Regions from separate parts of the Streptomyces sp. SID5643 genome, predicted to be linked through region 1. Evidence: riboswitches for the same ligand, from Rfam matches in the RefSeq annotation. Region 1 holds a riboswitch; the other holds the start of a gene.
What was found. A riboswitch is a leader RNA that binds a small molecule or an ion and turns the genes downstream of it on or off. The one in region 1 is predicted to bind cobalamin.
Positions count from the first base shown of each region.

Region 2: it holds a riboswitch for cobalamin, as region 1 does, so the genes downstream of both, GTY56_RS01280 (ABC transporter substrate-binding protein) here and GTY56_RS12785 (ribonucleoside-diphosphate reductase subunit alpha) in region 1, are expected to answer to the same signal.

Region 1 is NZ_WWIC01000101.1:38,154-42,630, reverse strand. It holds gene GTY56_RS12795 (DUF3311 domain-containing protein) at 53-319, shown strand; gene mctP (monocarboxylate uptake permease MctP) at 316-1,944, shown strand; cobalamin riboswitch at 2,082-2,217, shown strand; gene GTY56_RS12785 (ribonucleoside-diphosphate reductase subunit alpha) at 2,342-4,477, shown strand, end outside.
Region 2 is NZ_WWIC01000013.1:5,722-10,198, reverse strand. It holds gene GTY56_RS01290 (ATP-binding cassette domain-containing protein) at 1-728, opposite strand, end outside; gene GTY56_RS01285 (iron chelate uptake ABC transporter family permease subunit) at 725-1,777, opposite strand; gene GTY56_RS01280 (ABC transporter substrate-binding protein) at 1,774-2,790, opposite strand; cobalamin riboswitch at 2,861-3,050, opposite strand; gene GTY56_RS01275 (CoA-binding protein) at 3,130-3,558, shown strand; gene GTY56_RS01270 (4-hydroxybenzoate 3-monooxygenase) at 3,687-4,477, shown strand, end outside.

The sequences.
Region 1 (4,477 bases):
ACCTAGATTGCCTGCGCACTACAGGTGATCACCAAGGGGACGGAGCCGCCTGATGTCGCAAGCACCGGAAGTCAGCAGAGGGCCGGTGGTGACGCCCGTGCGCGTCGTCATCGCCGTCTGCCTCATAGCGCCGTTCGTGGCCATGCTGTGGGTCGGCTCCTACGCGAAGACCGACCCGGTCTTCATCGGGATCCCGTTCTTCTACTGGTACCAGATGGCGTGGGTGCTCATCTCCACCGTCCTGACGATGATCGCCTACAAGCTCTGGCAGCGTGACCAGCGCGCCCGCTCGGCCGCGAAGGGCGGTGCGTCGCAGTGAAGGACGGCGTGAACGGCGTCGCGCTCGGCGTCTTCATCTTCTTCTTCCTGGCCGTCACGGTCATGGGCTTCCTGGCCGCGCGCTGGCGCAAGGCCGAGAACGAGCACAGCCTCGACGAATGGGGCCTGGGCGGCCGCTCGTTCGGCACCTGGATCACCTGGTTCCTGCTCGGCGGCGACCTGTACACGGCGTACACCTTCGTCGCCGTGCCGGCGGCGATCTACGCGGCGGGCGCGGCCGGCTTCTTCGCGGTGCCGTACACGATCCTGGTGTACCCGCTGATCTTCACCTTCCTCCCCCGCCTGTGGTCGGTGTCCCACAAGCACGGCTACGTCACGACCTCCGACTTCGTGCGCGGCCGCTTCGGCTCCAAGGGCCTGTCGCTGGCCGTGGCCCTCACCGGCATCCTCGCGACGATGCCGTACATCGCGCTCCAACTGGTCGGCATCCAGGCCGTGCTGGACGTGATGGGCGTCGGCGGCGGAGAGAACACCAACTGGTTCATCAAGGACCTGCCGCTGCTGATCGCGTTCGGCGTGCTGGCGGCGTACACGTACTCGTCGGGTCTGCGGGCCCCCGCGCTCATCGCGTTCGTGAAGGACACGCTGATCTACATCGTCATCGCGGTGGCGATCATCTACATCCCGATCAAGCTGGGCGGCTTCGACGACATCTTCGCCAAGGCCAGTGAGGCGTACAGCCAGACCAACCCGGCGACGGGCGCGCCGCGCGGTGCGCTGACACCGGCGGAGCCGGGCCAGTGGACGTACGCCACGCTGGCGTTGGGCTCCGCGCTGGCCCTCTTCATGTACCCGCACTCGATCACGGCGACGCTGTCCTCGAAGAGCCGTGAGGTGATCCGGCGCAACACCACGATCCTGCCGCTGTACTCGCTGATGCTGGGCCTGCTGGCGCTGCTCGGGTTCATGGCGATCGCGGCCGGCATCAAGGTGCAGAACGGGCAGCTGGCGATCCCTCAGCTGTTCGAGACGATGTTCCCGGACTGGTTCGCGGGCGTGGCGTTCGCGGCGATCGGCATCGGCGCGCTGGTGCCCGCGGCCATCATGTCCATCGCGGCCGCGAACCTCTTCACGCGCAACATCTACAAGGACTTCATCAAGCCGGACGCCACCCCCGCGCAGGAGACCAAGGTCTCCAAGCTGGTGTCGCTGCTGGTGAAGGTGGGTGCCCTGGCCTTCGTCCTCACCATGGACAAGACGGTCGCCATCAACTTCCAGCTGCTGGGCGGCATCTGGATCCTGCAGACCTTCCCGGCCCTGGTCGGCGGCCTGTTCACCCGCTGGTTCCACCGCTGGGCCCTGCTCGCGGGCTGGGCGGTCGGCATGGTCTACGGCACGGTCGCCGCGTACGGCGTGGCCTCCCCGACCCAGAAGCACTTCGGCGGCTCCGCGAAGGAGATCCCGGGTATCGGGGAGATCGGCTACATCGGCCTCACGGCGTTCGTCCTGAACGTGGTGGTGACGGTGGTCCTGACCTTCGTCCTGAGGGCCCTGAAGGCCCCCGACGGCATCGACGAGACCAAGCCGGAGGACTACACGGCGGACGCGGGCGACCCCGGAGTCCAGGTGGAACTCCCGCCTGCGACCGCCGGATCCGCACACTGATCCCAGGGCCCCCGGGCCCTCCACGAACACCCCGCAGCGGGCCGCCGTGACCAAGCGTCACGGCGGCCCGCTGTCACGTAAAGCTGACGCTCTGACACCACCGCGACACAACATCTGGGGGTGCCACCGGAACCCGACACAAGATGTATGCTCATGCTCGCTGCCGCCGCAGGGGAATCCGGTGCGAATCCGGAACTGTCCCGCAACGGTGTACTTGTGCATGTTTCGTGCACAAGCGTCAGTCCGAGGACCTGCCGACAGCGCACCCGGCCACCCGGCCGTGGTGCCCCGACGTCCGGGCCTCGTGGAATGGGCCGGTGGACGCGACGCCGCCTGCGCTCGCGTACTGCCCCCTGCCCTCGACGAGGCCCCCGTGCCGAGCGAGGGAGAGCCCCACGTGACCATCGCGCCAGCCGAACCGGTCTCAGCCAGCGAAGAAGAGCACGACGCCCCCGGTGCCGCGCTGTTGCGGACCCTGACCGAGCTGACCGCCGACCTTCCCGACGCCGAGCCCGGCCGGGTCGCCGCCGCGGCGTTGCGCGGCCGGTCCGCACAGGCGGACGAGAGCGAGTTGCGGGAGCTGGCGACGGAGGCCGCGGCCGGTCTGATCTCCGAGGACCCCGCTTACTCCCGGCTGGCCGCCCGGCTGCTGACCATCGGCATCCGCGAGGAGGCCGCCTCGCAGGGCGTCACGTCCTTCACCGAGTCCGTGGCGGTGGGCCACCGCGAGGGCCTCATCGCCGACCGCACCGCCGAGTTCGTCCGGCTGCACGCGGCCCGGCTCGACGCGCTCGTCGACACCGGCGCCGACGACCGCTTCGGCTACTTCGGCCTGCGCACCCTGCACAGCCGCTATCTGCTGCGTCACCCGCTCACCCGCAAGGTCGTCGAGACGCCCCAGCACTTCATGCTGCGGGTCGCCGCCGGTCTCGCCGAGGACGACACCCGCCGCTCCGTCGACGAAGTCGCCGCGCTCTACGGACTCATGAGCCGCCTCGACTACCTCCCCTCCTCCCCCACCCTCTTCAACTCGGGCACCCGGCACCCGCAGATGTCGTCCTGCTACCTCCTCGACTCCCCGAAGGACGAGCTGGACTCCATCTACGACCGGTACCACCAGGTGGCCCGGCTGTCGAAGCACGCCGGCGGCATCGGGCTCGCGTACTCCCGCATTCGCGCCCGCGGTTCCCTGATCCGCGGCACCAACGGCCACTCCAACGGCATCGTCCCGTTCCTGAAGACCCTCGACGCCTCGGTCGCCGCCGTGAACCAGGGCGGCCGCCGCAAGGGCGCCGCCGCGGTCTACCTGGAGACCTGGCACTCCGACATCGAGGAGTTCCTGGAGCTGCGCGACAACACCGGCGAGGACGCCCGCCGCACGCACAATCTGAACCTGGCGCACTGGGTGCCGGACGAGTTCATGCGCCGCGTGAACACCGACGCGCAGTGGTCGCTGTTCTCCCCCGCGGACGTGCCCGAGCTGGTCGACCTGTGGGGCGAGGAGTTCGACGCCGCGTACCGGGCGGCCGAGGCGAAGGGCCTCGCGAAGAAGACCCTGCCCGCCCGTGAGCTGTACGGCCGCATGATGCGCACCCTCGCGCAGACCGGCAACGGATGGATGACCTTCAAGGACGCCGCCAACCGCACCGCCAACCAGACCGCCGAGCCCGGCCACGTCGTCCACTCCTCCAACCTCTGCACGGAGATCCTGGAGGTCACCAGCGACGGGGAGACCGCGGTCTGCAACCTCGGCTCGGTCAACCTGGGTTCCTTTGTCGACACATCGACCGGTGATCTCGACTGGGAACGGCTGGACGAGACCGTCCGCACGGCCGTGACGTTCCTCGACCGGGTCGTGGACATCAACTTCTACCCGACCGAGCAGGCCGGCCGCTCCAACGCCCGCTGGCGTCCCGTCGGCCTCGGGGCCATGGGCCTCCAGGACGTCTTCTTCAAGCTGCGGCTGCCCTTCGACTCGCCGGAGGCCAAGGCCCTCTCCACCCGTATCGCCGAGCGGATCATGCTCGCGGCGTACGAGGCCTCCGCCGACCTCGCCGAGCGCAACGGGCCGCTTCCCGCCTGGGAGAAGACCCGTACGGCCAGGGGCGTGCTGCACCCCGACCACTACGACGTGGAGCTGACCTGGCCGGAGCGCTGGGCGGCCCTGCGCGAGCGCGTCGCCACGACCGGCATGCGCAACTCCCTGCTGCTCGCCATCGCCCCCACCGCCACGATCGCCTCCATCGCGGGCGTGTACGAGTGCATCGAGCCGCAGGTGTCCAACCTGTTCAAGCGCGAGACGCTGTCGGGCGAGTTCCTCCAGGTCAACTCCTACCTGGTGGACGAGCTGAAGCGGCTGGGCGTGTGGGACGCCCGCACCCGGGAGGCCCTGCGCGAGGCCAGCGGCTCGGTGCAGGACTTCGCCTGGATCCCCGAGGACGTGCGCGCCCTGTACCGCACGGCGTGGGAGATCCCGCAGCGCGGCCTGATCGACATGGCGGCGGCCAGGACTCCGTTCCTGGACCAGTCGCAG
Region 2 (4,477 bases), on a different contig from region 1:
ACCCGGTACACCTCCGCGATGAGTTCCGCCGTGAGGACATCGCCCGGGGCGCCTCCCGCCACGACCCGCCCCGCGCACAGCACGACGACCCGATCGCAGTACGTCGCCGCGAGGTTGAGGTCGTGCAGGGCGACGACGGTGGTGACCGGCAGGCCCGCGACCAGGGTGAGCAGGTCGAGCTGGTGGTGGATGTCGAGGTGGTTGGTGGGCTCGTCGAGGAGAAGCTCGCGGGGCTCCTGGGCGAGCGCGCGGGCGATCTGCACCCGCTGGCGTTCGCCGCCGGAGAGGGTGTGCCAGAGCCGGCCGGAACGCTCGTCGAGGCCCGTGCGTTCGAGGGCGGCGCGCACCGCTCGCTCGTCGTCGTCGGTGGCGGGTGTCCAGGCGCGGCGGTGCGGGACGCGGCCGAGCCGCACGACGTCCTCGACCGTCAGCTCGACCTGGGTGTCCGACTGCTGCTCGACGACGGCGAGGCGGCGTGCGACCGTGCGGCGGGGCAGATCGCCGAGCGGTGTGCCGTCGAGAGTGACGACTCCGCAGGTCGGTGTGAGCAGCCCGGCCAGCAGCCGCAGCAGGGTGGACTTGCCGGAGCCGTTGGGGCCGAGGACGCCGACCGTGGAGCCGGTCTCGGGCGCGAGGGCGACGCCGTCCAGGATCAGATGCCCGTCGGCGCGGCGGCTGACCCGGTCGGCTCGCAGCCCCGCCCGCGCCGGTGCACCCGGGCCGCTCACCGTGCCCTCCGCGTCCGGTACAGCACCGCCACGAACGCCGGCACGCCGATCAGCGACGTCACGACCCCCACCGGAACCTCCTGCGGTTCGAGGACCGTCCGGGCGGCGGTGTCCACCCACACGAGGAACACCGCTCCGGCGAGGGCGGTGACCGGCAGCAGCCGCGCGTGCCCCGGGCCGGTCAGGGCCCGGGCGGCGTGCGGCAGGACCAGTCCCACGAAGCCGATCGCGCCCGCCGAGCTGACGAGCGCGGCCGTGAGCAGGGCCGTGACGCACAGCAGCACCAGGCGGGTGCGGGCGACGGACACCCCGAGCGCGGCCGCCGCGTCCTGCCCGAAGGCGAAGGCGTCGAGCGTACGGGCGTAGGACAGGCACACCACCAGCGCCACGGCCAGCACGGCCAGGCACAGCCACACGTCGGTCCAGCCGGCGCCGCCGAGCGAGCCGAGGAGCCAGAACAGCACGCCACGGGTCGTCTCGGCGTCGGCTGAGGTCATCACGACGAACGAGGTGAGCGCCGAGAAGAGCTGCATGGCGGCGACGCCCGCGAGGACGACCCGGTCGGTGGTGCCGCCGAGGGTGTGGCTGAGCAGCAGCACCAGCGCGAACGACAGCAGGGCGCCGAGGAAGGCGCCGGCGGACACCGACAGGGCGCCGCCGCCGGCGCCGAGCACGACCACGAGGACCGCTCCGGTGGAAGCTCCCGAGGACACACCGAGCACGAAGGGGTCGGCGAGCGGGTTGCGCAGCAGCGACTGCATCACCGCCCCGCAGACGGCGAGTCCGGCTCCGCACACGGCCGCGAGCAGGGTGCGGGGCAGCCGCAGCTGCCAGACGATCCCGTCCCGGATCGGTGCCAGCTCCGAACTGCCGAGGCCGAGCCGGGCGGCCACGACCGACCACACGTCGGCGACCCGGATGTCGGCGGGACCGATGGTGATGGCCACGGCGAGGGAGGCGACGAGAGCGACCGCCCCGGCCGCCCCGAGGGCGAGCCCGGTCCGCCGCCGGGGCCGGGCCGTGGCGCCCGTTGCACTCCCGGCGGTCACTTCACGAGCCCGAACCGGCGCAGCCCCGCGGCCACCTGCTCCACGCCCTCGACGGTGCGGATGGTCGGGTTCATGGCCTGCCCGCTGAGCAGCACGTACCGCTTGTGGCGGACGGCGTCCATGGTCCTGGTGACGGGGTTGGACTCCAGGAAGGCGATCTTCTTCGCGGCCGACTCGGCGGTCTGGGACTTGCGGGTCAGATCGCCGATGACGAGGACGTCGGGGTCGCGGTCGGCGACCGTCTCCCAGTTGATCTGCGGCCACTCCTCGTGCGTGTCGTCGAAGACGTTCTTCGCGCCGAGGGCCCTGGTGATGATGCCGGGTGCTCCGCAACAGCCCGCCATGTAGGGCGACTCGGAGTTCGCGAACCAGTAGAGGAGGGTGACGTCGGAGGCGTCGGTGCCCGCCGTGGCCTTCTTCAGGCGCTGCCGGAGGGAAGCCACGAGCGTGTCGCCGCGCTTCTCCACCCCGAACACCGTCGCGAGGTCGCGTACCTCGCCGTAGACGGTGTCGATGCCCAGGGCCTTGTCGCGGGCGCCGTCGCCGCCGCCCGAGTTGTCCTTGCCGGCGCAGTCGGACGGGGAGACGTAGGTGGGGACGCCGAGCTTCTCGAACTGCTCCCGGGTGGCGACGCCGCCCTTGCCGAGGGTGGAGACGAAGGACGCGGCGACGAAGTCGGGTTCGGTGTCCAGGACGCGTTCGAAGGACGGGTTGTTGTCGGCGATGCGCGGCACCTCGGCCTCGGACTTCTCCAGCCCCTTCATCACGGGGTCGGTCCAGGTGGCCGTGCCCGCGAGACGGTCGGCCAGGCCGAGGGAGAGCAGGATCTCGGTGGTTCCCTGGTTGAGGGAGACGGCGTGCCGCGGCGGGGCCGCCACCCGGACGTCGTGCCCGCAGTTGGTGAGGGTGACGGCGGCCTTGCCGTCGGTGGACGCGGCACCACCGCAGCCGGTCAGGAGCAGGGAGCCGGCCGCGAGCAGCGCGGCGGCACGGGCGGGTCGGGCGAGGGGCACGAAGAACCAGTCCTCAGGCGTCGAGGGCCCATGCGCGGAGCCCGGTCGTACGGTGCTCCCCCGCCGCACGTGGCCGCGGGGGCCGCCAGCAGGTCTTCGGACTCGGGTTCACCCGGGTCGGAGCGCCTTCCCGGACGTCCGCGTGGGAGTCCAGTGGCCGAGGCCCCGCCCGTCCCCCTCACCGCTGCGCGTCAGTTCCGGATTCGCACCGGATTCCCTGACCCACGTACATGGGTTCGACTGGCCTCGGCAAGCTATCACGGGGGCGCCCGGGAATCACCGCGCGTCGTGCATCGTTGCCCTCAGAGCAGTGCGTCCACGACTGACGAGGAGGCCGCCGTGTACGGCGACGAGGCAACGGTCCGCAGGATCCTCACCGAGCTCGGCGACACCTGGGCCGTGGTGGGCCTGTCGTCGAACCGGCAGCGGGCGGCGTACGGGGTGGCCGCCGTGCTCCAGCGCTTCGGCAAGCGCGTCGTGCCGGTGCATCCGAAGGCGGAGACGGTGCACGGGGAGCAGGGGTACGCGAGCCTGGCCGACATCCCCTTCGAGGTGGACGTCGTCGACGTGTTCGTGAACAGCGACCTCGCCGGTGCCGTCGCGGACGAGGCGGTCGCCAAGGGCGCGAAGGCCGTCTGGTTCCAGCTGGGTGTCGTCGACGAGGCGGCGTACGACCGGACCCGTGCGGCGGGCCTGGAGATGGTGATGGACCGCTGCCCGGCGATCGAGATCCCGCGGTTGTCTCCTCACCGGGTACAGGAATCCTGAAGCGTTCCCACCCGCAAGGGCTTGCCCGACGCTCCCCTGCCTCCGGGGCCGGGGAGATCGAGCGGAGCATCGAGGAGGTGGCGGTCGAGGCAGTGCCCGTCCACTGAGGCCGCCTCCATAATGTGCGCATGACGCGCCCCCTTCCGTCCGCCGAATCCGGCGCCCGGCAACGCTTCCCGGTCGTTGTCGTGGGCGCCGGTCCCGCCGGTCTGACCGTCGGCAACATCCTGCGGGCCGCGTCCGTGGACTGCCTGGTGCTGGAGACGGAGACCCGCGACTTCATCGAACACCGGCCCCGTGCCGGGGTCATCGAGGAATGGGCCGTGCGCGGGCTGGAGAAGCGGGGCCTCGCCCGCAACCTGCTGGACCGTGCGGAACTGCACACCGCGTGCGAGTTCCGCTTCGACGGCGAGCGGTACCGGTTCCCCTACGGCGAGCTGACGGGCAGTCATCACTTCGTCTATCCGCAGCCGTTGCTGGTGACGGACCTGGTACGCGAATATGCCGACGTCCGGGGCGGGCCCATCCGCTTCGGGGTCCGTGACGTGCGGATCCACGACCTCGACAGCGACCGGCCCTGGGTGTCGTACACCTGCCCCGAGACGGGCGAACCCGAGGTCGTGCACTGCGACTTCGTCGCCGGCTGTGACGGGGCGCGCGGGGTGAGCCGGGCCTCGCTCCCGCCCGAGCGGGTCCGGATCGCGCGGCACGACTACGGCATCGGCTGGCTGGCCCTGCTCGCCGAGGCACCGCCGTCCACCGACTGCGTGCTCTTCGGCTGCCATGCGCGCGGCTTCGCCGGCCAGATGCCCCGCAGCCCGGAGGTGACCCGCTACTACCTCCAGTGCCCGCCGGGCGACGACGTGGGGAACTGGCCGCACGAGCGCGTCTGGGCGGAGCTGCGGGAGCGGCTCGGGGC